One region of the Diaphorobacter sp. LR2014-1 genome, then DNA from elsewhere that is predicted to be linked to it. Evidence: riboswitches for the same ligand, from Rfam matches in the RefSeq annotation. Region 1 holds a riboswitch; the other holds the start of a gene.
What was found. Region 1 has a riboswitch for glycine ahead of gcvT (glycine cleavage system aminomethyltransferase GcvT). Riboswitches for the same ligand answer to the same signal wherever they lie in the genome.
Positions count from the first base shown of each region.

Region 2: linked by a shared signal. The riboswitch ahead of BV908_RS10525 (D-amino acid dehydrogenase) and the one ahead of gcvT (glycine cleavage system aminomethyltransferase GcvT) in region 1 are both predicted to bind glycine.

Region 1 is NZ_MTBE01000043.1:10,573-25,101, forward strand. Features, by position in the region: gene gcvP (aminomethyl-transferring glycine dehydrogenase) at 1-2,654, opposite strand, end outside; gene gcvH (glycine cleavage system protein GcvH) at 2,723-3,097, opposite strand; gene gcvT (glycine cleavage system aminomethyltransferase GcvT) at 3,201-4,331, opposite strand; glycine riboswitch at 4,376-4,490, opposite strand; glycine riboswitch at 4,510-4,602, opposite strand; gene BV908_RS19575 (TRAP transporter large permease) at 4,609-5,886, opposite strand; gene BV908_RS19580 (TRAP transporter small permease) at 5,969-6,463, opposite strand; gene BV908_RS19585 (TRAP transporter substrate-binding protein) at 6,541-7,512, opposite strand; gene BV908_RS19590 (Lrp/AsnC family transcriptional regulator) at 7,806-8,261, shown strand; gene BV908_RS19595 (ABC transporter ATP-binding protein) at 8,329-9,123, opposite strand; gene BV908_RS19600 (ABC transporter permease) at 9,140-10,027, opposite strand; gene BV908_RS19605 (ABC transporter substrate-binding protein) at 10,133-11,101, opposite strand; gene BV908_RS19610 (electron transfer flavoprotein-ubiquinone oxidoreductase) at 11,320-13,026, opposite strand; gene BV908_RS19615 (MCP four helix bundle domain-containing protein) at 13,546-14,448, shown strand; partial or broken gene BV908_RS19625 (IS5-like element ISDisp1 family transposase) at 14,439-14,529, opposite strand, start outside.
Region 2 is NZ_MTBE01000011.1:57,213-71,741, forward strand. Features, by position in the region: gene BV908_RS10465 (hypothetical protein) at 1-10, opposite strand, end outside; gene BV908_RS10470 (YiaA/YiaB family inner membrane protein) at 34-516, opposite strand; gene BV908_RS10475 (Lrp/AsnC family transcriptional regulator) at 645-1,154, opposite strand; gene BV908_RS10480 (1-aminocyclopropane-1-carboxylate deaminase) at 1,295-2,311, shown strand; gene BV908_RS10485 (MFS transporter) at 2,351-4,306, opposite strand; gene BV908_RS10490 (helix-turn-helix transcriptional regulator) at 4,441-5,184, shown strand; partial or broken gene BV908_RS10495 (alcohol dehydrogenase catalytic domain-containing protein) at 5,329-5,644, opposite strand; gene BV908_RS10500 (host attachment protein) at 5,670-6,107, opposite strand; gene BV908_RS10505 (YXWGXW repeat-containing protein) at 6,469-6,885, shown strand; gene BV908_RS10510 (tripartite tricarboxylate transporter substrate binding protein) at 7,052-8,038, shown strand; gene BV908_RS10515 (NAD(P)/FAD-dependent oxidoreductase) at 8,071-9,549, shown strand; gene BV908_RS10520 (peroxidase-related enzyme) at 9,546-10,655, shown strand; glycine riboswitch at 10,827-10,938, shown strand; gene BV908_RS10525 (D-amino acid dehydrogenase) at 11,032-12,342, shown strand; gene BV908_RS10530 (FIST N-terminal domain-containing protein) at 12,682-13,947, opposite strand; gene BV908_RS10535 (PhaM family polyhydroxyalkanoate granule multifunctional regulatory protein) at 13,988-14,529, opposite strand, start outside.

The sequences.
Region 1 (14,529 bases):
TCGCGCCGGATGGCGATCATCGCGTCGATGAAGCGGTCCAGCTCGAACAGCGTCTCGCTCTCGGTGGGCTCCACCATCAGCGTGTTGGGCACAGGGAACGACAGCGTGGGTGCGTGAAAGCCGTAGTCGATCAGGCGTTTGGCCACGTCCTCGGCCATCACGCCGCTGGTGTCCTTCAACTGGCGCAGGTCCAGGATGCACTCGTGGGCCACATGGCCGTTGGCGGAAGCGTACAGCGTGGGATAGTGGTCCTTCAGGCGCGCGCTGATGTAGTTGGCGCTCAAGATCGCTGTCTCGGTCGCGGCCTGCAGACCGTCGGCGCCCATCATGCGGATGTACATCCAGCTGATGGGTAAAACGGCTGCATTGCCCAAGGGAGCTGCGCTGACAGCTCCTGTTTTGGAAGCAATGCCGCCCGTGGCGTGGCCGGGCAGGTAGGGCACGAGGTCCTCCACCACGCACACCGGGCCCACGCCGGGGCCGCCGCCGCCGTGGGGGATGCAGAAGGTCTTGTGCAGGTTCAGGTGGCTCACGTCGCCGCCGAACTCGCCCGGCGCGGCCACGCCGACCAGGGCGTTCATGTTGGCGCCGTCCACATACACGCGCCCGCCGTGGCGATGCACCAGCTCGCACAAGGCCTTCACCTGGGTCTCGAACACGCCATGCGTGCTGGGGTAGGTGATCATCACGCAGGCGAGGTTGGCGCTGTGCTTCTCGCATTGGGCCTGCAGGTCCGCCATGTCCACGTTGCCGTTCTCGTCGCACTTGGTCACCACGACCTGCATGCCCACCATTTGGGCGCTGGCGGGGTTGGTGCCGTGCGCGCTGCTGGGGATCAGGCAGATGTTGCGGTGGGCGTGCCCCTGCGCCGCGTGGTAGGCCTTGATGGCCAGCAGGCCGGCGTATTCGCCCTGGCTGCCTGCGTTGGGCTGCAGGCTGATGCCGGCGTAGCCCGTGGCCTGGCACAGCCAGGCGCGCAGTTGCTCGTCGAGCAGGCGGTAGCCTTCGAGCTGGTCGGCCGGGGCGAACGGGTGCACTTGGGCGAACTCGGGCCAGGTGATGGGGATCATCTCGCTGGTGGCGTTGAGCTTCATGGTGCACGAGCCCAGCGGGATCATGGTGCGGTCCAGCGCCAGGTCCTTGTCGGACAGCTGGCGGATGTAGCGCAGCATGCCGGTTTCGGAATGGTGGGTGTTGAACACCGGGTGCGCCAAGAAGCGGCTGGTGCGCGCCAGGGTGTCGGGGAACAGCGCCGGTGCGCCGGCGGCGTCCATCGCCTCGATGGTGGGCAGTTGCTGGCCGTCCCGCGCAAAGATCTTCCACAGCAGCTCGATATCGGCGCGGGTGGTGGTCTCGTCCAGCGAGATGCACAGGTAGTCATTCCAGGCTTTTCGCAGGTTTGCGCCCATCTGGACTGCGCGAGCAGCTATTGAATCCGTAGCATCCTTGGTGTGCAGGCTGAGTGTGTCGAAGGCCGAGCCATGGTGGCGGCTGGTGAACCCCAGCTGCGCCAGGCCGCGGCTCAGGATGGCGGTGAAGCGCGCCACGCGGCGGGCGATGCGCGTGAGGCCCTCGGGGCCGTGGTACACGGCGTACATGCTGGCGATCACGGCCGGCAGCACCTGGGCCGTGCAGATGTTGCTCGTGGCCTTCTCGCGGCGGATGTGCTGCTCGCGCGTTTGCAGCGCCAGGCGGTAGGCGGGCTTGCCGTGCACGTCCACGCTCACGCCCACCAGGCGGCCGGGCAGGCTGCGCTTGAATTCGTCGCGGCAGGCCATGAAGGCGGCGTGCGGTCCGCCGGCGCCCATGGGCATGCCAAAGCGCTGGGTGGAGCCCACCACGATGTCGGCGTCCCACTCGCCGGGGGCCTTGAGCAGCGTGAGCGCCAGCAGGTCGGTAACGAAGATGGCGGCGGCCTGTTTGGCGTGGATGGCGTCCACGTCGGCCTGCCAGTCCTGCACCCAGCCGCTGCTGGCAGGGTACTGGATGAGGGCGGCGAAGAAGTCGCCGGCCAGGGCCGCCTGCCATTCCTCCTGGGAATTGGCCACCACCACGGTGATGCCGATGGGGGCGGCGCGGGTCTGGATGACTTCGATGGTCTGCGGGTGCGCATCGCCGGCCACGATGAAGACGTCGCTCTTGGACTTGACCGAGCGCTTGGCCAGCGTCATGGCCTCGGCGGCAGCGGTGGCCTCGTCGAGCATGGAGGCGTTGGCGATGGGCATGGCCGTGAGGTCGCACACCATGGTCTGGAAGTTGAGCAGCGCCTCCATGCGGCCCTGGGAGATCTCGGCCTGGTAGGGCGTGTAGGCCGTGTACCAGGCAGGGTTTTCCAGCACGTTGCGCAGGATGACGCCCGGCGTGTGCGTGCCGTAGTAGCCCTGGCCGATGAAGCTCTTGAGGATGCGGTTCTTCGACGCAATGGCCTGGAGTTCAGCCAGCGCTGCGGCCTCGGTGGCCGGCGCGGGCAGGTCCATGGGGCGCTGGCGCGCGATGGAGCGCGGCACGATGGAATCAATGAGCGCGCGGCGCGAAGCCTCGCCGATCACCGACAGCATGTGTGCTTCGTCGGCGGCGTCGATGCCAATGTGGCGGGGCAGGAATTCAGCGGCGTTTTCGAGCGCCGCCAGGGGCAGGGGGGAGGGCATCTGCATGGCGAGGGACCAGTCTCAAGAGCGATGGGGCGGTGCGGCGGCGCCGTGTGCACGGCGCCGCGGGTGCATCAGGCGTTCTGGGCGAAGGCGGTATAGGCCGTTTCGTCCATCAGGCCGGCGAGCTGGCCGGCGTCGCTGAGCTTGACCTTGAAGAACCAGCCGGCGCCCAGCGGGTCGGAGTTGGCCAGGGACGGGTCGGCGCGCAAGGCCTCGTTGACCTCGACGATTTCGCCGGACACGGGCATGTAGACATCGGCAGCGGCCTTGACGGACTCGACCACACCGGCCACGTCGCCCTGGGCAAAGGTGGTGCCCACCGCGGGCAGGTCCACGAACACCACATCGCCCAACGCATCCTGCGCGTGGACGGTGATGCCGACGACGGCCGCGGCCGGGTCGGCTGCGTTGATCCATTCATGGTCTTTGGAAAACTGGATGCTCATGAGGGGCTCCGGGAAGAAGAGGTGGAAGGAAAAGGTTTGAGAGTGGTCAGCCCGCACTGTAGCCGGGCTGACCTGGGCGCGGTGGCAGTTCGCCGTGGTGAATTCAGCCGCGGTAGTAGCGTGTGGGAACAAAGGGCGTGGCAGCCACTTCCATGGGCACGGCCTTGCCGCGCACCATGGCGTTCACACGGGTGCCGGGGGCGGCATGGGCGGGCATTACGTAGGCCAGGGCGATGGGCTTGTCGGCAGTGGGGGCCAGCAGGCCGCTGGTGACTTCGCCGATGCGCTCGCCCGACTCGTTTTGCAACTCGGTGTGCTCACGCACGGGCACGCGCTCCAGCGCCACCAGGGCCACGCGCTTGCGCGTGAGGGTGGCCGGGCTGTCGATCTGGGCCAGCACCTTGTCGGCACCGGGAAAACCGCCAGCGCGCGCGCCGCCTGTACGGCGCACCTTCTGGATGGCCCAGTTCAGGCCGGCTTCGGGCGGGGTGGTGGTGGTGTCGATGTCGTTGCCATACAGGCACAAGCCGGCTTCCAAACGCAGCGAGTTGCGTGCGCCCAGGCCGATGGGCTTGACCTCGGGCTGGGCCAGCAGCGTGCGCGCCAGGGCCTCGGCCTGCGTGGCGGGCACCGAGATCTCGAAGCCGTCCTCTCCGGTGTAGCCGCTGCGCGTCACGAAGCACTGCGCCCCGGCGATGTCGAAATGCCCGCCGGTCATGAACACCAGTTTGTCCACGCCTGGTGCCAGACGCGCGAGCACCGCAGCCGCCTGTGGGCCCTGCAGCGCGAGCAGGGCCTGGTCGGGCATGGGAATCACCTGGCAGCGTTGGCCGATGCGCGCCTGGATGTGGGCAATGTCGCCCACCTTGCAGGCGCCGTTGACGATCACGAAGAGCTCGTCCTGCGCCATGCGGAAGAACATGAGGTCGTCGATGATGCCGCCCTCGTCATTGAGGAGCAGGCCGTAGCGCTGCTTGCCCACGGGCAGGTCGACCACGTCCACGGGCATCAGCGTCTCGAACGCGGCAGCGGCGTCAGGGCCGACCAGCTTGAGCTGCCCCATGTGCGACACATCAAACAGGCCGGCCGCCGTGCGCGTGTGGTGGTGCTCGGCCATCAGGCCCATGGGGTATTGCACGGGCATGGAGTAGCCGGCGAAGGGCACCATGCGGGCGCCCAGTTCGATGTGCAGGGCGTTGAGGGGAGTGGTGAGCAGGTCGGACATGGCGGACATGGCAATGGGCGAAGGCAAATGGTGGAGCGATCTCTCGATCGCCGATTTGCCCCGCTGTCCGCTTTACCTGAGAGATTCACCCCGCCTGCATGGCATGTCACGGGGCTTGCTCCTTCGGTGGGCCGCATGCTGCTGCGGCCTCTCTCCAGCAAGGGAAACACCCGCATCCCTGCGGGCGTGTCGCCAGTCCTTTTGCCTGAGCGTTCGGCTGCTGCCTGCGCCTTCGGCGGCCCGGCCCTGAGGGGCGCGGACTCTCTCCTGACGGGACGGATTCTATCTATTTTGCGTACACGAGATCACGCAGGGCCAATGAAAGCGATGGCACGTAGGTGATGACCAGGAGGCACAGCAGGACCACGCCCACGAACGGCAGCAGGTGGGCGACGATGCGATCCAGAGAGATGCGCGCCACCGTGCACGCCGCGAACAGGTTCACGCCGAAGGGTGGCGTGATCATGCCGAGCGCCAGGTTCACCACCATGATCAGCCCGAAGTGCACCGGGTCCACGCCGAAGTGCTGGGCCACCGGCGCCAGGATCGGCGCCAGCACGATGATGGCGGCGCTGGTCTCGATGAACATGCCGATCACGAACAGCGCGGCATTCACGCCCAGCAGGAACAGCGCGGGCGACTGCAGCACCTCCTGCAGCCAGCGGCCGATGGCGTCCGGCACGCCAGCGCGCGTGATGAGGAAGGCAAACAGGCCCGCATTGGCAATGATGAACATGATCACCGCCGACGAGATGGCCGACTTGCGTAGGATGGCGAACAGGTCCGCGACGCGGATCTCGCGGTAGATCAGCATGCCCACCACCAGCGCGTAGAACACGGCCACGGCAGAGGCCTCGGTGGGCGTGAACACGCCGCCGTAGATGCCGCCCAGGATGATGACTGGCATCAGCAGTGCCCAGCCCGCCTGCAGCAGCGCGCGGCCGAAGGGCATGCGCCCGTCGCCGTCATGCTTGCCCCAGCCCTTGTACTTGCAATACACCCAGACGAACAGCATCAGCGCACCGCTGATCAGGATGCCGGGGCCGAAGCCGGCGATGAACAGCTCGCCGATCGATACCTCGGCCGCCACGCCGTACAGGATCATGGGGATCGACGGCGGGATGATCACACCCAGCTCGGCACTGGTGGCCTGCAGCGCGGCCGCGTAGCTGGTGGGATAACCGTGCTTGATGAGCGCGGGAATCAGGATGGCGCCGATGGCGAACGTGGTCGCCACCGATGACCCTGAGACGGCCGCGAAGATCATGCAGGTGAGCACGCAGGTCATGGGCAAGCCACCCTGCACGCCGCCCACGATGCTCTTGGCAAACTCCACGAGCCGTCGCGAGATGCCGCCGGTCTCCATGAGGTTGCCCGCCAGGATGAAGAACGGAATGGCTGCGAGCGGAAACTTGTTGATGGAGGCGAACATCTCCTTCACGGAGATCAGCATGTTGGCGTTCGCCACCTGGATGCCCAGGATGGAGGCCAGCCCGATGGAGACGGCCACGGAGATGGTGAGCGCGAAGCACAGCACCATGGTGGAGATCATGACCGTGGTCATAGGGCCCCCACGCGCGTCATTTCATGTACCCGCCGCCCCCCGAGGAGGCCGCTCGCTTGCTTGAGGCGGCTCTGCGCGGCGCTCATTGGGCAGTCTCCAGTTCATGGCGCTGCGGGTCGATCAGATTGCCCACGATGCCGAGGATGCTGAACAGCCCACCCACGGGCATGGCCAGATAGGCCCAGAACATGGAAACCGACTCCAGCCCTGCCATCGACTGCACGCCGCCGCGGCGCGCGTAATCCCACCCCCACCAGATGATCACGGCGATGAGCGCCAGCGCTGCCAGGCACACCACCCAGTCCAGCACGCGCCGCAGCGGGCGCGGGCTCCAGCGGTAGAGCACGTCGACGCTGACCATGGCGCCCTGCCGGAATGCCATGGGAATCGCCAGAAACACCATCCAGATCAGGCTGAAGCGGATCAGCACCTCGGTCCACTCGGCCGGCTCTTCGAAAACGAAACGCATCAGGATCTGGAACATGCCGAGCGCCGAGGCCAGCGCCAGCATGGCGCAGGCGCCCCACATGGCGACGGCGGTGCTCCAGCGCTCGCAGGAGAGGAAGAAGGTTTTCATGCGCACTCACGAAAATATGAATAAAAACGCCCGTGGCGCATGATCCACGGGCGGTAGCAGCTACTGAAAAGTGAGCGTCACTTGTAGTTGCGGATCTTGTCGAGGTTGGCCTTGCCGAACTCTTTCTCGAACTGCGCGTTCACGGGCGCGAGCGCGGCGACAAACTTGGACTTGTCCAGATCGTCGATCACCGTCATGCCCTTGGCGCGCAGGTCGGCCACGCCCTTGGCGTCGTCCTCGTCCACGCGAGCGCGGTTGGCCTTGGTGCCCTCCTTGGCGGCGTCGATGAAGGCCTGCTTGTCCGCGGGTGAGAGCTTGTCGAACACCGCCTTGTTCATCACGAAGATGCAGGGCGAGTACACGTGACCCGTCAGCGAGAGGTGTTTTTGTACCTGGTCGAACTTGGCCGAGATGATGACGGGCAGGGGGTTTTCCTGGCCGTCCACCGTGCCCTGCTGCAGGGCTGTGAACACCTCGGGGAAGGCCATGGGCGTGGTGATGATGCCGAAACCCTTGTACGCGGCGATGTGCACCGGGTTCTCCATGGTGCGCATCTTCAGGCCCTTCAAGTCCTCGGGCGTCTTCACGTCGCGCTTGCTGTTGGTCATGTGGCGAAAGCCATTCTCCGCCCAGGCCAGCGCCTTGAAGCCCTTGGCATCGAACTTGGTCAGCAGGTCCTGGCCGATCGGACCGTCGAGCACGGCGCGTGCGTGGGCCTTGTCACGGAACAGGAAGGGCACGTCCAGGATCTTTGTCTCGGGCACGAAGTTGGGCACGGGACCGGTGGAGCTGAAGGCCAACTCCTGTGTGCCCAACTGCACCGCCTCGATGGATTCGCGCTCGCCGCCCAGCGCGCCGTTGTAGAAGGTCTGCACCTTGTAGCGCCCGCCGGTGCGCTTCTCGACCTCCTTGGCAAACGTGTCGATGGCGACGCCCTGGTGGGAGTTCTGCGCCGTCGAGATGCTGATGCGCATTGTGGTTTGTGCCAAGGCCGTTGCGGCCATGCCCAGTGCCAAGCCCAGGCCCAGCGCAAGTTTGGTCAGCTGCATGTTGTCTCCTGTGAATCTGCGGGTGCTGCCGAAAAATTATGGCAATGCAACATGACGCAGGTCATAGGGGTTTGCGCGGGGACTTGAGAAGGCCGCCTTGGCCCGTCTTGCCAAGTCCCCGCCCAGCGGTAACCGGGCGGGGTCTCGTCAATGTCGTGCGCCCCGGTAAGAGCGCCTTGATGGAAAAGAAGTATGCGCCGCGGGTTGTGGATGAATTTGCTGAATTTCTCTATAAAAACCTACATTGAAGAAAAATTTTCTGTGGTATCTAGGTTTCACGAATAATGCAGCACATGGATCGCCTAGACAGAAAAATTCTCTCCGTCCTGCAAGGCAATGCACGCGCCAGCCTGCAAGAGATTGGCGCCGCCGTCGGCCTGAGCCCCTCGCCGTGCTGGGGCCGCATCAAGAAGATGGAGGAGGCCGGCGTGATCGAAGGCTATACCGTGCGCCTGAACCCGCTGGCGCTAGGGCTGGGCGACACGGTGCTGGTCATGGTCACGCTGGACAGCCATTCCGACAACACGCTGGAGAAGTTCGGCGAGGTGCTGGCCAGCATTCCCGAGGTGGTGGAGGCGCACCTGGTGTCGGGCGAGTACGACTACCTGCTGCGCGTGGTGGTCAAGGACACGCGCGACTATGAGCGCCTGCTGCGCGAGAAGCTCTACAAGATCAAGGGCATACGCCACAGCCAGTCGAGCTTCGTGCTGCGCACGCTGAAGAAGGCAGACCTGCCTTTGGGTGTATGAAAGAAAAAAGCTGCTCGCATCCATGAAATGGGCGCGAGCAGCTATCTTTTTCTGAGCGTGATGCAGATCAGCCGAGCAGCAGCGCGTCGTCGGCCAGCTTCTCGCCGCGCACCTTCTCGAACATCTGCAGCAGGTCGGGCACGTCCATACGCGCGCGTTCGTCGCCCGAGACGTCCAGCACCACCTGCCCCTGGTGCAGCATGACGGTGCGCTGGCCTACGTCCAGCGCCTGGCGCATGCTGTGCGTGACCATCATGGTGGTGAGCTGGTTCTCGGCCACGATGCGGGCCGTGAGCTGCAGCACGAAATCGGCCGTGCGTGGGTCCAGCGCGGCGGTGTGCTCGTCCAGCAGCAGGATGCGCGAGGGCTGCAATGCCGCCATGAGCAGGCTCACGGCCTGGCGCTGGCCGCCCGACAGCAGACCGATGCGGTCGGTGAGGCGGTTCTCCAGGCCCAGGCCCAGCGTGGCCAGGCGTTCGCGGAACATGGCGCGTTCAGACTGCTTGACGGCGCCGCGCAGGCCGCGACGCGTGCCGCGCTGCTGGGCCAGGGCCATGTTCTCCTCGATGGTGAGGTCTTCGCAGGTGCCGGCCATAGGGTCCTGGAACACGCGCGCCACGCGGCGGGCGCGCTCCCACACGGGCTGGCGCGTCACGTCCTGGTTGTCGATGGCGATACGGCCGGTGTCCACCGACAGGTCGCCCGAGATGGCATTCAGGAAGGTGGATTTGCCTGCCCCGTTGGAGCCGATGACGGTGACGAACTGGCCCGCCGGGATGTCCAGCGACATGCCGCGCAGCGCGCGCGTTTCGATGGGCGTGCCGGGGTTGAAGGTGATGAAGAGGTCTTGTGCGCTCAGCATGGGGAGAGCCTTCCTTTCAGCGGCCGCGTGCGGCCAGCTTGCGCTTGAGCTGCGGGATGACGAGCGCAATGGTCACGAGCACGGCGGTCACCAGGTTGAGGTCCTGGGCCTTCAGGCCGATGAAGTCGCTGTTGAGCGCCAGCGCGATAAAAAAGCGGTACACGATGGCGCCGATGATCACGGCCAGCGTGGCCAGCACCAGGCGGCGCGAGGGCAAGATGCTCTCGCCCACAATCACGGCGGCCAGGCCGATGACGATGGTGCCGATGCCCATGGAAATGTCCGAGCCGCCCTGCGTCTGCGCGAACAGCGCGCCCGCCAGTGCCACCAGCGCGTTGGATACGGCCATGCCCAGCAGCACCATGGCGCCAGTGTTGATGCCCTGCGCGCGGGCCATGCGCGCGTTGGAGCCGGTGGCTCGGATGGCCAGGCCGCGCTCGGTGGCGAAGAACCAGTCCATGAACAGCTTGGCCGCGATCACGATCACCAGCAGGATCATCGGGCGCGACCAATAGTCGTCCAGGCCCGGCGGCTGGAGCAAGGTGAACAGCGTCTCGTCGTTGATCAGCGGTACGTTGGGGCCGCCCATGATGCGCAGGTTGATGGAGTACAGCGCGATCATCATCAGAATGGACGCCAGCAGGTCCATGATCTTCAGGCGCACGTTCAGCCAGCCCGTGACCAGACCGGCAACAGCCCCTGCAGCGGTGGCGGCCACCGTGGCCACGTAGGGGTTATGGCCGGTGGAAATGAGGATGGCGCAGACCGCGCCGCCCAGCGGGAAGCTGCCGTCCACCGTCAGGTCGGGAAAGCGCAGCAGCCGGAACGAGATGAAGACGCCCAGCGCGACCAGGCTGAAGATCAGGCCGATCTCGACGGCACCCAGCAGGGAAAAGAGTGACATGGACAGTGGCGGATAGAAAACAAAGCAGGAGCCATGGCGCCATGGCTCCTGCGTGGGGTGCCAGTGGCCCGGGCTGCCGTGGCGGCCCGGCCTTGGCGCGAAGGTTTATTGGACCACTTGCGTGGCGGATTTCACCAGCGCGTCGGAGAGCTTCACGCCCTGCTTCTCTGCGGCGCCTGGGTTCACGAACAGTTCCATCTTCGTGCTGACTTCGGGCTTGATGTCGCCGGGCTTTTCGCCCTTGAGCAGGCGCACCACCATGCGGCCGGTCTGTTCGCCCAGGTCGCGGTAGTTGATGCCCAGGGCGGCGATGGCGCCGCGCTTGACGCTGTCGGTGTCGGATGCCACCAGCGGCACCTTGGCCTCCTGGCCGACCTTCACCAGCGACTCGTAGGCCGAGACGACGTTGTTGTCCGTGTTGGTGTAGATCACGTCCACCTTGCCCACCAGGCTGCGCGCGGCGCTGCTCACGTCCACCGAGCGCGGGGCAGAAGCCTCCACCAGCGTCATGCCCATCTTGGGCAACAGTTGCTTGAGTTCCTTGACCACGACGACGGAGTTGGCCTCGCCCGGGTTGTAGACCATGCCCACGCGCTTGGCGCCGGGCACGACCTGCTTGACCAGGTCCATCTGCTTGTCCAGCGCCAGCATGTCGGATACGCCGGTCACGTTGGTCTTGGAGGGTTCCCAGTTCTTCACCAGCTTGGCGGCCACGGGATCCGTCACGGCAGAGAACACCACAGGCACGGTCTTGGTGGCAGCCACTACGGCCTGGGCAGAGGGCGTGGCGATGGCGACGATGGCGTCAGGCTTGTCACCCACGAACTTGCGCGCGATCTGCGCGGCGGTGCCCGTGTTGCCCTGGGCGCTCTGGTATTGCCACTTGAGGTTCTTGCCCTCTTCAAAGCCGGCAGCCTGCAACTGGGCCTTCACGCCGTCGCGGATCGAGTCCAGGGCGGGGTGCTCCACGATGGCGGTCACGGCAACGGACTTTTGCTGCGCATGCGCCACGGGCGCGAGGGCGGCTGCGGCCAGGGCGATAGCGCCCAGGGGCACCCAAGACAAACTCTTCATAACGGTCCACTCTCCAATTGAACGTGCGGTGTTTTCCTGTGTTTGTAATACCAGGCCGGCGCAGGAACCACGCGCGGCCTTGTGGGGAGTCTACCGTTTGCCTGCCGTCCATGGACGGAACGGGCGCTGCGGCACTTTGGGGTCAAAAGTGCCTCTACGGCTTTTCAGTCAAGCGCTAACAGCTATTAAAAATATAGCATTTCGCGGCAGCCCCTTGGTTACATGCCCGAATAGTTCGGACCGCCGCCGCCTTCCGGCGTGACCCAGACGATGTTCTGCGTCGGGTCCTTGATGTCGCAGGTCTTGCAGTGCACGCAGTTCTGGGCGTTGATCTGCAGGCGTTGTGCGCTGCCGCCCTTGGCTTCGTCCGGCACGAACTCATATACGCCGGCTGGGCAGTAGCGCGCCTCGGGGCCGGCGTACTTGGCCAGGTTCACATTCACCGGCACGCTGGCGTCCTTGAGCGTCAGATGCGCGGGCTGGTCCTCGGCGTGGTTGGTGTTGCTGATGAACACGCTGGACAGGCGGTCGAAGGTCAGCTTGCCATCCGGCCTGGGATACACGATGGGCTTGCACTCGGCCGCGGGCTTCAGGTAGGCGTGGTCGGGCTTGTCGCGGTGCAGCGTCCACGGAATGTGGCCCTTGAGCACGAACTGCTCGATGCCGTTCATCACCGTGGCCGTGACCAGGCCCTTCTTGAACCAGGCCTTGAAGTTGCGTGCCTTGTTCAGTTCGGTGTAGAGCCAGCTGCCCTCGAAGGCCTTGGGATAGGCGGAGAGCTCATCGTGCTGGCGACCGCTTTGAATGGCGTCATATGCCGCCTCGGCGGCCAGCATGCCGGTCTTGATGGCGGCATGGCTGCCCTTGATGCGGCTCACGTTCAGGAAGCCCGCCTCGCAGCCCACCAGCGCGCCGCCCGGGAAGACGAACTTGGGCAGGCTCATCAGGCCGCCGGCCGTGATGGCGCGTGCGCCGTAGCCCAGGCGCTTGGCGGGCTTGATGCCCTTGGCCTCGTCGCCCTCCAGGTACCAGCGGATGTTGGGATGGGTCTTCCAGCGCTGGAATTCCTCGAACGGACTCAGGTAGGGGTTGCTGTAGTCCAGGCCGGTGATGAAGCCCAGCGTGACCTTGTTGTCCTCCAGGTGGTAGAGGAAGGCGCCGCCGTAGGTGCTGTTGTCCATGGGCCAACCGGCGGTGTGCAGCACGAAGCCGGGCTGGTGGCGCTGGGGGTCGATCTCCCACAACTCCTTGATGCCGATGCCGTAGGTCTGGGGGTCGCTCTCCGCGTCCAGCTTGTAGCGGGCGATGACCTGCTTGCCCAGGTGACCACGCGCACCCTCGGCAAAGATGGTGTACTTGGCATGCAATTCCATGCCCAGCTGGAATTCGCTCGTGGGCTCGCCGTCCTTGCCCACCCCCATGTTGCCGGTGGCGACGCCCTTGACGGAGCCGTCTTCGTTGTAGAGCACTTCAGCGGCGGCAAAGCCGGGGAAAATCTCCACGCCCAGGCCTTCCGCCTGTTCAGCCAGCCAGCGCACCACGTTGCCCAGGCTGACGATGTAATTGCCGTGGTTCTGAAAGCACTGAGGCAGCAGGAAATTGGGCGTGCGCAGGGAGGACTTCTCGCCCAGGAACACCATGGCGTCGTCGGTCACGGGCTGGTTCAGCGGCGCGCCCTTGGCCTTCCAGTCGGGGATCAGTTCGGTCAATGCCTTCGGGTCCATGATGGCGCCGGACAGGATGTGCGCGCCCGGCTCGGAGCCTTTTTCGAGCACGACGACAGAAACGTCCTGGCCCTTCTCGGCCGCCAGTTGCTTCAGGCGGATGGCGGTGGCAAGCCCGCCGGGGCCGCCGCCGACGATCACCACGTCATATTCCATGGCTTCCCGGGGACCGTAGGTGCTCAGAATTTCGTCGTTCGTCATGGGTGTCTCTTCTGCTTCGATAGTGGAAAAAGGCAGGGTGCCGGCCTGGGGAGCGATGGCCCTGTGTGGTGACCGATTGTATTCAGGCCGTCGCACAGGAATCGCACGGTCGTTCACTTCTCGCAATACCGTCCAGACACTTCATTTTGTGCAGTGCACAAGCGCAAACGGGGCGTTCGCGTACCTTCGCTTTAAGGGGGAGCGAACTGAAAAACGGCAAGCAATGCCCGCTTTTTCGAATCCCGCATTCCGTAATTTGGCAGCGCTTTCGTTATGTGAAAGTGAAGGCCACGGCAAAACCCGAGTCTGGCACCGCGACGGCCAGCGCTGTGGTGTGGAAACCTGGCTGAAGTTGGATGGGATATGAGGGTAAACACTTAGCTCGAGCAGGGGCATTCTGCGGGAGATGCTTGTTCCGAGCCATTTCCGAATGAAGTCACACTTATTTACATTTGGCGGTTTTTCTTCTCGTGCTTGCTTCACGGACGGTAAGTCAGCCGTTCACGTTCCGAGGGATATATGGAAAACTTTCGTATCGGCACCCGCCTGACGGCTGGGTTTGGCCTGCTCATCCTGTTTGCGGTGCTCATGCTCACAGTGGGGGTGTGGCAGTTGCAGGGAGTGGCCGGGAGCACGCGGCAAATCCTCTCCGTGCCGCTCCAGAAGGAACGGCTGGTGACCGACTGGTACGGAGTGATTCGCGCCAGCATCCAGCGTGCCACTGCTGTCGCGCGCAGCAGCGACGACTCGCTGACGGAGTTGTTCGCCGCAGAGAACGCCGCGTCGAGCAAGGAAACCAACGAACGGCAGGCCCAGTTCGTCAAGCTCATTTCCGGCAGCGAAGAGCAAGCCCTCTTTGACACTCTCAGCGGACACCGTCAGGCATACATCCAGGCCCGTGACGCCATCATCGCCGCCAAGAAGGGCGGGCAGGCAGAGCAGGTGACCACCTTGTTCGAGCGCCAGTTCGTTCCTGCCTCCCGTGGCTATCTGGAAAGCCTGGCGGCGCTGCGCGACTTCCAGCGGGCCAGTATCGATCGCACCGGGCAAGACATCGACAGCAGCGCTACCGCAAGCTCCTGGCTGATGGGCGGCATGGGGCTGGTGGTCCTGGTGGCGGGCATCGGTGTGGCCTGGATTCTTACCCACAGCATCACCGCGCCGTTGGCCCGCGCTGTCCAAGCAACGCAGGCGGTCGCCGCAGGAGACCTCACGCACGCCGTGCACTCCAATGGCCGGGACGAAGGCGCTTGTATCTTTAACAGGCCGTTGAAAAAGTGCTTTTCGAACGCATCAGGGACGCTGAGTGCGAAGACACGAGCTGCCCAGACGCGTCTGCGCAGCGATTGCAACGGCCCATCTGGCCGGTTTGCAGGCCCTCCCGCCCATTTCGGGCGCACGTATCCCTGGGCTCACGCATGATGCGCGTCCCACCAGCCGCCGATGCTGCCCATTCGCACAAGGTTGTAGGTGGCAAAGCACAGCAGCGCCTGGCCCGTGAGC
Region 2 (14,529 bases), on a different contig from region 1:
AGGTTGGCATGTGGGTCTCCTGCGCGGCGGGCATCATTCAGCAGCCTCGGTGCGGGCCTGCAGGCGGCTGCGCAGGCGGGCGTCGGCCAGATCCGCCTCGTGGCGGTCGCGCAGCATCTTGGCCAGCGTGAACGCGCAGGTGATGAGGTACAGCCAGCTCACGCCCAAAAAGGCCTTGTAGGTGGCGCTGATCGCCATGCCCCACAGCCCCCAGCCGGTGAGCCCCATGGCCACCGCAAAGCCGCCCCAGACGACGAGCTTCCACAGCGGGGTGTCGCCACCGCCCTGGCCGGCGCCGCGGCGCGCGCCCTGGTTGTCGCGCACGAACTTGGCCAGCATGAAGGCCGCCGACAGGCAGAACACGTAGCCCATGAACATGAAGGCCACCTCCAGCCGCTCGCCCGGCAGCCAGGCCAGGCCGGTGGCGCACAGGAACACGGCGATGCCGAACGAGGCCCACACCTGGAACTGCCAGGCCCGCGTGTCGCGCTGGAGGGTGGGGGTAGAGGAATGCATGGTGGTCGGTGCCCGCAGGCGTTGGTTGAACACGGGGCGGATGCTGCGGCCGCACGGCGCCAAAGCAGCCGATATTCCGACGCAGTAACCTATCCAGCGGCGAAAAGTATCGCCATGCGATACCGCATTCAGATCGCCAGCGGCAGCTCGGTGGTGGACAGCACGTTGCGCAGCACCATGAACGAGCGCACCTGCCGCACGCCCGGCAGGTACAGCAGCTGCTCGGCATGCAGGCGGTTGAAGCTCTCGCTGTCGCGCGTGCGGATCAGCATGAAGTAGTCGAACTCGCCCGTGACCACGTGGCATTCCATGCAGCCCGAGATCTTGGCCGCCGCCTTCTCGAAGGCCGAGAACGACTCGGGCGTGGAGCGGTCCAGCACCACGCCGATCATCACCAGCATGCCCGCACCCACCGCCTGCGGGTTCAGCCGCGCCACCACGCCATCGATGAAGCCCAGCCGCTTGAGCCGCTCCACGCGGCGCAGGCAGGCCGGCGGGCTCAGGTGCACCTTGGCCGCCAGGGCCACGTTGGACAGCGACGCGTCGCGCTGCAGCAGACGCAGGATGGCGCGGTCGGTGCGGTCCACCTCAGCGCCCTCTACCGCGGCATTCATGTTGCGTTTTTTTATTGCGGCCATGGCTTGATTGGAGAAATGAAATACTGCTATTTAGCGGTGAGTACTTTTTTTGATTCTTGAAATCATCTTATTTCACAACCCTGTTAATGCGCGGTTTTCCTACGATGCAAGGCACCTTCCCCATCGACCGGAACACCGCCATGAACCTGCAGAAATTCCCCCGCCATCCCCTGACCTTCGGCCCCACGCCCATCCAGCCGCTCAAGCGCCTGTCGCAGCACCTGGGCGGCAAGGTAGAGCTGTACGCCAAGCGCGAGGACTGCAACTCGGGCCTGGCCTTCGGCGGCAACAAGACGCGCAAGCTGGAGTACCTGATCCCCGAGGCAATTGCCGGCGGCTACGACACGCTGGTGTCCATCGGCGGCATCCAGTCCAACCAGACGCGCCAGGTGGCCGCCGTGGCCGCGCATTTGGGGCTCAAGTGCGTGCTGGTGCAGGAGAACTGGGTCAACTACTCCGATGCGGTGTACGACCGCGTCGGCAACATCGAGATGAGCCGCATCCTGGGCGCCGACGTGCGCCTGGACGCGGCGGGCTTCGACATCGGCATCCGCCCGAGCTGGGAGCAGGCCATGGCGGACGTGAAGCGGGCCGGCGGCAAGCCCTTTCCCATTCCTGCTGGCTGCTCCGAGCACCCTTATGGCGGCCTGGGCTTCGTCGGCTTTGCCGAAGAGGTGCGCCAGCAGGAAAAGGAGCTGGGCTTTCGGTTCGACTACATCGTCGTGTGCTCGGTCACGGGCAGCACGCAGGCGGGCATGGTGGTGGGCTTTGCCGCCGACGGGCGCGCGCGCCGGGTGATCGGTATCGACGCATCGGCCACGCCCGAGAAGACCCACGCGCAGATCCTGCGCATCGCGCAGAGCACCGCCGATCTGGTGGAGCTGGGCCAGGACATCACCGCCGAGGATGTGGTGCTGGACACGCGCTACGGCGGCCCGGAATACGGCCTGCCCAATGAAGGCACGCTGGAGGCCATCCGCCTGTGCGCTCGCCAGGAGGGCATGCTCACGGACCCGGTGTACGAGGGCAAGTCCATGCACGGCATGATCGAGCGGGTGCGCAATGGCGAATTCCCGGCCGGATCGAAGGTGCTGTACGCGCATCTGGGCGGCGTGCCGGCCCTGAACGCGTACAGCTTTCTTTTTCGCAACGGCTGAAGCCGCAGCGGATGCGCAGGCCCTGGGGCGCCTGCTGGCTCAGGCGCTGATCTGAAGCAGCCCCGCCACCCGCTCACGCAGCAGGGCGGGCTGCACCTCGGCAGCCGGCAGCGGTGCGCCCACGTTCAGCCCCACGCGGTTGAACATGCCTCGGCGGAACGGCCGCACCATGGCGCCGCCCTGCTCGATGCGGCTGAAGAACGAGCCCCACAGGTTGGTCAGCGCCATGGGCACCACCGGCGCCTGCACGCCGTCGGCCTGCGCGCGTTCGATGATCTTCATGATGCCGCCCTTGAACGCCTGCAGTTGCCCGTCGCGCGTGATGCCGCCCTCGGGGAAGATGGCGAGCAGGTCGCCGTCCTTCAGCACCTGGGCCGCGCGCTCGAACGCGGCTTCGTAGGTGGCGGCATCGTCCTTTTGCGGCGCGACGGGAATGGCCTTGGCCAGGCGGAACAGCGCACCCAGCACCGGGATGCGGAAGATGCGGTGGTCCATGATGAAGTAGATGGGGCGCGGGCTGGCCGCCATCAGCAGCACGGCATCGACGAAGCTCACATGGTTGCAGGCCAGGATGGCGGCGCCCTCGGTGGGAATGTGCTCGTCGCCGCGCACCTTGAAACGGTAGATGCAGCGCGACAGCACCCAGGCCACGAAGCGCAGCAGGTACTCGGGCACCAGCAGGAAGATGTAGAACGCCACCACCGCATTGGCGATGCCGGTGAACAGGAAGATCTGCGGCACCGTGAAGCCCGCCGACAGCAACGCCCCCGCGAGCACGGCACTGGCGATCATGAACAGCGCGTTGAGGATGTTGTTGGCGGCGATGATGCGCGCGCGGTGCGTGGGCTGGCTGCGCATCTGGATCAATGCGTACATGGGCACGCTGTACAGGCCCGCGAACAGCGACAGCAGCAGCAGGTCGGCCATCACGCGCCAGTGCGCGGGCTGCGCCGCGAAGGCCGCCAGGGTGAGCACCTCCGACGGCGGCAGGGCCCGCGAGGCGAAGTACAGGTCGATGGCGAACACGCTCATGCCGATGGCGCCCAGCGGCACCAGGCCGATCTCCACATGCCGGCGCGAGAGCACCTCGCACAGCAGCGAGCCGATGCCGATGCCCACCGAGAACACCACCAGCAGCAGCGACGCCACCTGTTCGTTGCCATGCAGCACGTCCTTGGCGAAGCTGGGGAACTGCGACAGGAACACCGCGCCGAAGAACCACATCCACGAGATGCCCAGCAGCGAGCGGAACACCACGGTGTTGCCGTGCGCCAGCTTCAGGTTGCGCCACGTCTCGCTGACCGGGTTCCAGTTCACCGTCAGGCCCGGGTCGGTGGCCGGGGCCGGCGGAATGAACTGCGCCACCAGGCGGCCCAGCAAAGCCAGCGCCAGACAGGCCACCGCCACCGTGGTGTGGCCGATGCCCGGCAGCGCCACCAGCAGACCGCCCGCGACGTTGCCCAGCAGGATGGCGACGAAGGTGCCCATCTCCACCATGCCGTTGCCGCCCGTCAGCTCGCGCTCGTTCAAGGCCTGCGGCAGGTAGGCGAACTTCACGGGGCCGAACAGCGTGGAATGCAGCCCCATCAGGAACACGCAGCCCAGCAGGATGGCCGCGCTGCCGGCCACGAAGCCCCCGCCCGCCACCAGCATGATGGCGATCTCCAGGTTCTTCACGAAGCGGATGATGCGCGTCTTCTCGTACTTGTCCGTGAGCTGCCCCGCCGTGGCGGAAAACAGCAGGAACGGCAGGATGAACAGCGCGCCGATCACCAGTCCCGCCAGCGCCGGCGGCATCCACGACACGCTGAGCTGGTAGGTCACCATCACCGTGAAGGCGAACTTGAACAGGTTGTCGTTGGCCGCGCCGGCGAACTGCGTCCAGAAGAACGGCGCGAAGCGGCGCTGGCGCAGCAGCGCGAACTGGTTGGGGTGCGCCGCCGCCTCGGCAGGCTGGGCGGTGGGCGACAAGGTCACGGGGTGCTGCGCGCTCATATGCGGTGTGCTGGGGTGTGAAGGTGCCGCGCATTGTGTGCACAAAGCCCGCACAGGCCAGCCGCTTGTGGGCCTTGGTGGCTTGGATCACACTTAGGGTATCGCCATTCGATACTTTTCACCTCCAGCACCCCATGAGCACCACCGCCGACCTCGTCATCGCCCTGAAGAAGGAACTCAAGTCCGCCCAGATGACCTATGCCAGCCTGGCACAGGCGCTGGGCATGGCCGAGTCCAGCGTCAAGCGCATGCTGGCCAAGGGCGACATGCCGCTGTCGCGCATCGACGCCATCTGCCGCGTGCTGCGGCTGGACTTTGCCGACCTGGCGCGGCGCGTGGCTGACAGCCAGCCGCTGCTGAGCGAGCTGACGCAGGAGCAGGAAAAGGCCGTGGTGGCCGACAAGAAGCTGCTGCTGATGGCGATCTGCGTGCTGAGCCAGTGGACCCTGGAGCAGATCACCACCACCTACCGGCTGAGCGAGGCCGAGGGCATCCAGTACCTGGCGCAGCTCGACCGCATCGGCATCATCGAGTTGCGCCCGCTCAACCGCTACCGCCTGAAGCTTGCCAAGACCTTCCGCTGGCGCCCGCACGGGCCGGTGATGCACTACTTCCGCGACCATGCACTGCTGGACTACTTCAACGGCGGCTTCGACGCGCCGGGCGAGGGCGTGCTGCTGGTGCACGGCTCCATCGCACGCAGCCTGGCGCCCGCGTTCACCGAGCGGCTGCAGCGCGTGGCGCAGGATTTCGCGCAGCAGCACCTGGCCGACCAGCGCCTGCCCGAGCGTGAGCGCGAGGGCTACACCCTGCTGCTGGCCATGCGCAGCTGGGAGTTCGAGGCCTTTGCCCAGATGCGCCGCACCGCAAGGCCGTGATGCTCCTTTATTAATAGCTTATGGCGCTTGATGGACGGGTGCCAGCGCCTTAAAACACCCAAAACCCGACGCAGTCGGCCTGCCATTGACTTCCCCCTTCGCGGTGCCCACACTGGACCATCCGTCGCCCCCACACGCCTGCACGCACAGGTTCTCGCGCCCACTGGTGCAGAACCGGCAGTGCCCACAGGTCCACCCCAGCCAAGGAACGCCTACCCGCTGCCCCTGCCGCCAGCCCCGCACGCCCGGCCCCAGGCCGGCGACACGGGCCACGATCTCATGCCCCGGCACGAGGGGCCACACCGCATCCGGCAACTCGCCGTCACGCAGGTGGAGGTCCGTGCGGCACACGCCGCAGGCTTGCACCGCCAGCAGCAACTGGCCTGCCTGCGGAACGGGGGCACGGCAACTCCGCCAGCCGCAGCGGCTGGCCGGGTCCGTCCAGCACCATGGCGCGCATGGTCGGTCCTCACACCGGGGCCGTGTCAGCCGCCGCGTTCCGCCTGCAAGTGCCGCGCCAACTCCTGCAAGCTCAGGTGCGTCAGATCCTGTGCATGGCTGGCCACCAGCCGCTGGTGGGTGACACCATCCAGCTGTTCCATCAGCTCGCCCAGGAAGGGGTTGGACGCGAACACGGCCACGCGGCTGCGCTCGGCCGCGCCCACGGCCTCGCGCAGCGCGTGGGCCACCTCGCGCGCGAAGGTGCGCCGCTCCTGCGCGGCGGCCTCGCTGCGCGGCGCCAGACCGCTGCGTCCTGCGATCGAATGTCCGGGCGGCTCATGCCCCGCCGCACTGCCATGCAGGCGGGCGGCCGGATGCGTCAGGCATTGCCTTTCCGTCCAGTGCGTGGCTGCCGCAGGGTCAAGCTCCAGCAGGCGCGCCATCGAGCCATTGGCCACCAGGGCCCAGTTGGGTGTGTCCATGCAAGCCCCCAGTTCTCCAAGCCGTGTGCGGTGTTTGATCTTGTGGGGCGGCCCCGAAGGGGTCAATCCCACGGTACATGCAAGCAATCGTGGCGTGGCGGGCGGTGCGCCAAGCACCGCGGCGCCTCGCCGCGCACTGGTCGCGCCTCTCTCACTATTGAAAAAGGAGCTTGTACCGCTTCTCTGACAAGGGCTTCAGCCCTACCAGTACCTGAGTGCTGCACGCCGAAAGGCCGCCGTCACACCTGCTCACAAACCTTTGCCGGGGATGCAACAACGCGCCCGAAACGTTGACATGCGGCCCGCAGCATGGAGTCTCCCGCAGCGCCCCGCGCCGCATCCCACAACACAGGAGAACGCCATGGTCCGCACCACCACCCTTGCCGCAGCCGGCAGCCTCGTCGCCCTGCTGTCATTGGCAGGCGCCGCGCATGCGGCCACCAACGCCACCGTCGTGATCCAGGCCGGCACGCCCCACTACTCGGCACCGCCCGCCTATGCGGTGCAATACCACGCGCCACCGCCTCCACGCTACGAGCGCGTGCCCCCGCCGCGCCGCGGCATGGTCTGGTCGCAGGGCCACTGGGAATGGCGCGGCCACCGCCATGTGTGGGTGCCCGGCCAGTGGATGCAGGTGCGCCACGGCCACCATTACCGCCAGCCGCGTTGGGTGCAGCGCGGTGACCAATGGCGCTTCGTGCGCGGCGGCTGGGACCGCGATGGCGACGGCGTGCCCAACCGCCACGACCGCCGGCCCGACAACCCCTACCGGAGATGAACGGCCGAGCGCCGGTCGTCCGCGCGCAGCATGGCCCGGGACGGCGACGGGCCGTCCATATGCATATAGCGCGTGCGCATGTGAATTTCTCCACAATGGGTGTGTTTCGGCTGCGCCTACACGATAGGGCGCCGCCTTGCACTGACCCATCACAAGGAAATTCGCCATGCCCCTCCTGCGCCACGCCACCGCCGCCCTGGCCACGCTGCTGACCGTCACATCCGCTCTCGCCCAGGCCACGGACTGGCCCAAGCAGCCCGTCACGCTGATCATGGGCTTTCCGGCCGGATCGGGCGTGGACGTGGTGGCGCGCGCGGTGCAGGAGCCGCTGGGCCAGAAACTCGGCCAGCCCGTTGTGATCGACTACAAGTCCGGCGCGGCCGGCAACATCGCCAGTGAGTACGTGGCCCGGGCCAAGGCCGACGGCTACACCCTGGCCTTCGGCACGGCCGCCACGCACGGCAGCAATGCCGCGCTCTACAAGAACCTGCCGTTCGACGTGGAGGCCGACTTCGTGCCCGTCGCCCCGCTGATCGACGTGTCCAACGTGCTCACCATCAACCCCGCGGTGATCGACGCCAAGAACCTCAAGGAGTTCGTCGAGACCGTGCGCGCCAACCCGGGCAAGTACAACTTCGCATCCACCGGCAACGGCACGGGCACGCACATGGCCTTTGCCGAGCTGAATGCGCGCCTGGGCCTGAACATGGTGCACGTGCCCTACAAAGGTGGGCCCGAGGCCATCACCTCGGTGCTGCGCGGAGAGACCTGCTGCATCATGAACCAGGTGCAGACCGTGCTGCCGCACTACAAGACCGGCAAGGTGCGCCTGCTGGGGGTGACCACGGCCAAGCCCGTGGCGGCCGTGAAGGAGGTGCCGCCCATCGGCGCCAGCGGCCTGCCCGGCACCAAGGGCTTTGATAGCTCGATCTGGTTCGGCATCTTCGCGCCCAAGGGCACCGACCCAGCCGTGGTCCAGAAGCTGAACACCGCCTTGCGCGAGGTGCTGGAGCAGCCCGACGTGCGCCAGCGCTTCGAGTCGCAGGGCAACACGGTGCGCATCGAAACGCCCGAGCAGTTCCGCCAGACGGTCCACAAGGACCGCGCGAAGTGGGCGCAAGTGGTGAAGGACGCCAAAATCAGCATCGACTGATTTCGCCCTCCACGCTTTCTTCGACGCCCTCCATGTCACTTTCGCTTCCCCTGGGGGCGGCCGGCCTGGCCGCCCTCGAAGACCGCCTGCGGCACGACCTGCTCACCCTCAACTGGCGCGCCCGCGCATGGCTGCCGCCTCGCACCCATGAAGGGCAGCCCGTCACCGACGTGCTCATCATCGGCGCCGGCCAGGCGGGCCTGGCGGCCAGCATGGCGCTGGCGCAGCAGGGCATTGCCGCCGTGCTGCTGGACCGCGCGCGCGCCGACTACGAGGGCCCCTGGGCCACCACGGCGCGCATGGACACGCTGCGCTCGCCCAAGGAGCTCACCGGCCCCGCGCTCGGCGTGCCCTCGCTCACCTTCCGCGCCTGGTTCGAGGCCCAGTGGGGCCGCGAGGCCTGGGCCGCGCTCGACAAGATCCCGCGCCTGCAATGGATGGACTACCTGCGCTGGTACCGCCGCGTGACGCAGGCCGACGTGCGCAATGAACACACCGTCACCGCCGTGCACCCACGCGCCGAAGGCCTGGTGGCGGTGGACGTGCAGGCCCCCGCCGGCCACGCCACCTGGCTGGCGCGCCGCGTGGTGCTGGCCACGGGCCGCGACGGCCTGGGCGGCCCGCAGATCCCTGCCTTCATGCACGGCGTGCGCCACGCCGCACAGGGCGGCCTGTGGGCGCATTCGTCCGATGTGCTGGACTACGCCACGCTCAAGGGCAAGCGCGTGGGCGTGATCGGCATGGGCTCGTCCGCCATGGACAGCGCCGGCACGGCGCTGGAATGCGGCGCCGCCAGCGTGGACCTGATCGCGCGCCGCGCGGTGATGCCCACGGTGAACAAGTCCAAGGGCTCGGGCGTGCCCGGTCTCACGCAGGGGCATCACGACCTGCCCGACGCATGGAAGTGGCGCATCCGCCATTACATCAACGTGCAGCAGGTGCCGCCGCCGCACGGCAGCACGCTGCGCGTGTCGCGGCACGCCCATGCGTTCTTCCACTTCGGTTGCGCGGTGCAGGGCGTCACGCAGGTGGGCGACGCGCTGCACGTGGCGACGGCCCAGGGCACGTTTGCGTTCGACTTCCTGGTTCTCGCCACAGGCTTCGTGATCGACTGGGCACAAAAGCCCGAATTCGCGCCGTTTGCGCGCCATGTGCGCACCTGGGGCGAGCGCTACCAGCCGCCCGCCGGCGATGAAGACCGCGAACTGTCCGACTCGCCCGACCTCGGCCCGGTGTTCGAATTCCGCGAGAAAACCGCCGGCGCCTGCCCCGGCCTGGACCGCATCCACTGCTTCTGCTACCCGGCGGCGCTGTCGCACGGCACGGTGTCGGGCGACATCCCCGCCATCAGCGACGGCGCACGGCGCCTGGCCAGCGGCATCGCCGGCCTGCTGTACCGCGAGGACGTGGAGCACCACTTCGCCGCGCTGCAGGCCTATGCCGAGCCGGAACTGCTGGGCGACGAATGGACGCCCGCCGACACCTCCCAACGCATCCTGCCTTCGCCATGACCGACACCATCGACCAACTCGCCCGCCTGGGCCATGCCCCCCATGCCCAGGCCGCGCGCCAACAGCGCGCCAAGGCCATCACCGCCACCCAGGCCTGCGAAGACCTGCTGCTCGCGCCCGCACTGCCCGGGGGCCTGGCGCTGGCCGAGCGCCTGTCCGTGGCCCAGGCCGTGGCGGCCGCCAGCGGCGTGGCAACGCTGGCCGACCATTACGGCGCGCGCCTGGCCGGCCTGCCAGCCCCGCTGGCGGATGCGCGCTGGCAAGCCATCACGCATTTCACGCAGCTGCTGGCCACGCAGCCCGCCGCGGCCGACCGCGCGGCCCTGCTCGCCCTGCCCCAGGCGGGCCTCGCCACGCCGGACGTGGTGCTGCTCGCGCAGCTCATCGGCTTCGTGGCCTACCAGGCGCGGTTGGTGGCAGGCGTGGCGGCGCTGGCCGCCCTCGGCCCCGCGGGCACCGCAGCCACGGCGGTCGCTCCCACCACGCCGGACGCGCCCTTCGTGCACCCCGCCAACCTGCCCCCGCCCGGCGAGCCGCTGCGCCTGGCCGGCTACACCAGCGAGACGCTGGACTGGAAGGCCTGGCTGCCCGTGGTGGACCCCGCAACCGCCAGCGCCGAGCAGAACGCCGTGCTGGACGCAAGCCACCCCAAGGCACGCACGTCGGACTTCTACCTCGTGCTGGCGCACCAGCCCCGCGTGCTCGCCGAGCGCTCGGAGGCGTTCAACGCCATCATGTACGCGCCTGGCGGCCTGCCGCGCGCCGAGCGCGAGGTGGCCACCACCGTGGTCTCGCGCATCAACGGCTGCGTGTACTGCGCGTCGGTGCATGCGCAGCGCTTCGAGCAGCTGGCCAAGCGCAACGACGTGATCGCGCAGATCTTCGCCGACCCCGACAGCGCCGGCACCAACGCCCGCGAACGCGCCCTGGCGCAGGCCAGCGCCGCGCTCACGCGCGCGCCCGGTGCATTCGGGCCGCAGCACATCGCGCCGCTGCGCGCTGCGGGCCTGAGCAACCTGGAAATCCTGGACACGGTGCACGCCGCCGCGCTGTTCGCCTGGGCCAACCGCCTCATGCTCAACCTGGGCGAAGCGGTCTACCCCTGAGCATGCACCCGGCGCCCCGCCCTGAGAGCGTGTTCATGGTCTGAGGGTTAGCCCGCTGGGGACGCCGCGCCCGCGCCGCTACGATGGCCGGCGCAGGAGAGCAAACGGCTGCATGCCGTTTCACCGAAGGCGCAAACTCCCATACACGCTCAGGTTCCGTACTGCACACCCACACAGCCGTCTGGAGAGCCGCCACGCCCGCCGTGGCGCACCGAAGGAGCAAGTGCCGCGCACGGTCCCGCGCGGCATGAATCTCTCAGGTACCAAGGACAGGGGGAGCGGCAGCCAGGCCATGTCGCGCCCGCTGTTCGCTATTTATTCAATAGCTGTTCGCGCGCGCCCTGCCTGCGCAAACCTTGAAAAAGGCTTGTCAACCATGCGCGTGATCGTTCTGGGCGCCGGCGTCGTCGGCACCACCTCTGCGTACTTCCTCCAGCAACTCGGCCACGAGGTCACCGTCATCGACCGGCAGGCTGTGCCCGGTGCGGAAACCAGCTTCGCCAACGGCGGCCAGATCTCGGTCAGCCACGCCGAGCCCTGGGCCAACCCCGGCGCGCCGCTCAAGGTGCTGCAGTGGCTGGGCAAAGAGGATGCGCCGCTCTTGTTTCGCCTGCGCGCGGACATGCGCCAGTGGCTCTGGGGCCTGCAATTCCTGCGCGAATGCACGCCTGCGCGCACGCGCCACAACATCGAGCAGATCGTGAGCCTGGGCAGCTACAGCCGCAGCACGCTGCAGCAACTGCGCGTCGACACGGGCCTGCAGTACGACCAGCGCACGCAGGGCATCCTGCACTTCTACACCAGCGCCCAGGAGTTCGACGCCGCGCTGGCGCCCGCCGAGCAGATGCGTGCGCTGGGCTGCCACCGCCGCGTGGTGGATGCCGACGAGGCCGTGCGCATCGAGCCGGCCCTGGCCCACGTCCGGCCGCAGCTGGCGGGCGCCACCTACACGGCGGAGGACGAGTCCGGCGACGCCCACCTGTTCACGCGCGCGCTGGCCGGCGTGGCCCAGGCCGCGGGCGTGCAGTTCCGCCTGGGGTGCCACATCACCGCGCTGCACCCGGCGGGCGGCGCCATCGACCATGTGGAGGTCACCAACGAGGCCGGCGGCTACGAGCGCGTGCGCGGCGACGCCTACGTGCTGGCGTTGGGCGCATTCAGCCCGCTGCTGGCCCAGCCCCTGGGCCTGCGCCTGCCGATCTACCCGGCCAAGGGCTATTCGGTGACGCTGCCGGTGCGCGACACGGCCGCCGCCTACCAGGTGAGCCTGACGGACGACGAGTACAAGCTGGTCTTCTCTCGCTACACCAGCGCGCAGGGCGACCGGCTGCGCATCGCGGGGACGGCCGAGCTCAACGGCTACGAGCGCGCGCTGAACGCCGTGCGCTGCGAAGCCATCGTGCGGCGCGTGGAGCAGCTCTTTCCCGGCGCGGGCGATGCGAGCCAGGCGCAGTTCTGGAGCGGCCTGCGCCCCGCCACGCCGAGCAACGTGCCGCTGATCGGCAAGACGCGCTACGGCAACCTGTTCCTGAACACCGGCCACGGCACGCTGGGCTGGACCCACGCCTGCGGCTCGGGCAAGTCCATCGCGCGCATCGTGAGCGGGCTGGAGCCGGAGCTGGACTTCGCGTTCTGCGGCCTGCCGCGCCCTGCTGCGGCGCCCCGCCCCGCCGTCATCGGCGTTTGAGCGGGCGCCACGATGCTATGCATTGCATAGCTGCTTGCGCTTGATGGACGGGCGCTAGGGCCTGCTCACACTATTTTTGCCAGATGCGTTGCGATCAAAAAGGGCCAGGCGCAAGGCGCCAAACGAAGCTGGGGTGCTACCCCAGCGAGGCTTGGCAACGCCGCGAATGGCCCTTTTTGATCGCAACCCGGAGGGAACGGAGTGAAAACCGCGCCATTCGTCGTTGCCCTCCTAGCCAAGGCCCCGGCCTTGGCGTCGTCACGCGCCTAGATTGGCGCGGTTTTCACGCCATTCGCACTGGCAAAAATAGTGTGAACAGGCCCTAGAGGCCAAAAAGGCTTATAAAGCCCCGTCCGGCGCGACGAACACCGTCAGCACGCCCGTGTAGCCATAGAGCCGGTGCGCGGCGATTTCGCCGCCGGCGAAGAAGCCCGCCAGGGGCACGTCGCCCAGCGCATGGCGCACGATCTGCAGCTCGGCGCTGGGCCCACCGAAGTGCGGCCCGCCGCGGCCCGAACAACTCACATACAGCGCACTGCAAATGCGCCGGCCGCCCGCCGGCTCGGCATGCGGCGCGCTGTCTGCGGCGGGCAGCGCCTGCGCCTCTTCGAGTTGGGGCGACAGCTCCTCACGGATCTCTGCGCAGATGCGCATCAGGTCGGCACGGGCCGCGCCGACGTTGCGCTGGCAGAAGGCCAGGCGCATGCCCACCTCGACATGGTCACCCAGCGCCACGCCGCTGCGCGTCGCGTCCAGCCCGACGATGTGGCGCACGCGCGTGTCGGCGCCAAAGTGGCCCGTGCGCTGGCGCTGCGGCGCGTCCGCGTCCTCCAGCCCTGCCAGCGTGGCGCGCACGGCGCGCAGCGCGGCCTGGGCGTCGCCCTGCAGCGTCACGCCCAGCGTGTCCAGCAGCACGTCCAGCGCGGGTTCGCCGTCCAGCTCCAGCACCACGTTGTCCTGCGCGGCGGTGATGGCCGCCTGCGCGCCGATGGGCTGGCAGCCCTGCGTGACGCGCGAGACCAGTTCCACCTGCGCATCAAAGGCCACGCCCGACAGGCCGCCGTGCAGCACGCCGTCGCCCTCGCCGCCGGCGGGCAGCGCCAGCTGCACCTGCGCCCCGCGGCTGGCCACCACGCCGCCAAACAGGTAGCCGCTGCTGGTGCGGCCCGCCATCTCGGCCACCAGATCCGCCAGTTCGGGTGTCTGGCCGTCCACATGCACCAGCGCCGTGTGGGCCGCAAAGCCCACCCCGGCCGCATCGCCGTGCGCCAGCGGCGCCACGCCCGAGAACACGCGGTAGTGCGCGCGCGGCAGGTCGCACAGCATCAGCGAGAGCGCAGGTTCATCGAAATATTCGACGTTGTTGCCCGCCACGCCCACGCCGACCGCGCCTGCCCAGTCGGTGACCGTCGGCAGTTCGCGCCGCAGCAGGTCCAGCAGGGCCGCGGCATCGTCCGCATAGTGGTCGGTGATGTAGAGCAGCCCCAGCGTGGGTGCACTGGCGTACTGGGGCAGCGCCATCTGCGCCCGCAGTTGCGCCAGCACCAGCACCGCGGCCATGTGCCACTGCGGATGGGTGGCGTGTGCATTGGGAAAGAGTCTCATGTGTCAGCCCTGCGATGGGGTACAGGCGCCGCCGCGCAGCTCAACCTGCCGGCCGCCGCGTGCGGGACGCGGCAGCCTTTTGGGTGGGCGATGGTGCGGGGGCACGCTTGGCGCCCGCGCTGGCCGCGGCAGTCCGCTTGGCGGCCGGACGTGCCTTGTCGTTGGCCTTGTCGTTGGCCTTGCCGCCCGGTTGGGTCGCCGGCCGGGCGGCCGCCTTTGCGGAAGGCTTCCTGGCGGCAGGGGCGGGCGTTGCCGCAGGCGCCGCACCGGCGGCCTGCGCCGCCGCGCGCATGCCATGCATGCCCTGCGCGGCCATCTGCGTCGCCATGCTGGAAGCGGTCTTGAGTGCGCCGCTGGCCATCTCGCGCGTGGCGTCGAAGGCCGCCTGGTGCGTGCCCGCATCCCGCAGGGCATGCGCCGCGATCTGCTGGAACTGGCTGGTCAGCGCACCCCACCATTGCATCGGGTCGGCCGCCCCCTTGGTCTGCTCGGGCGCGGCCTCATCGTCCGGTGGTGTTCGCGCGCTGCGCGCCGCCGAGGCGTTATTGGCCGGGGACGGCGCCTCCGGTGCAGGTGCAGGTG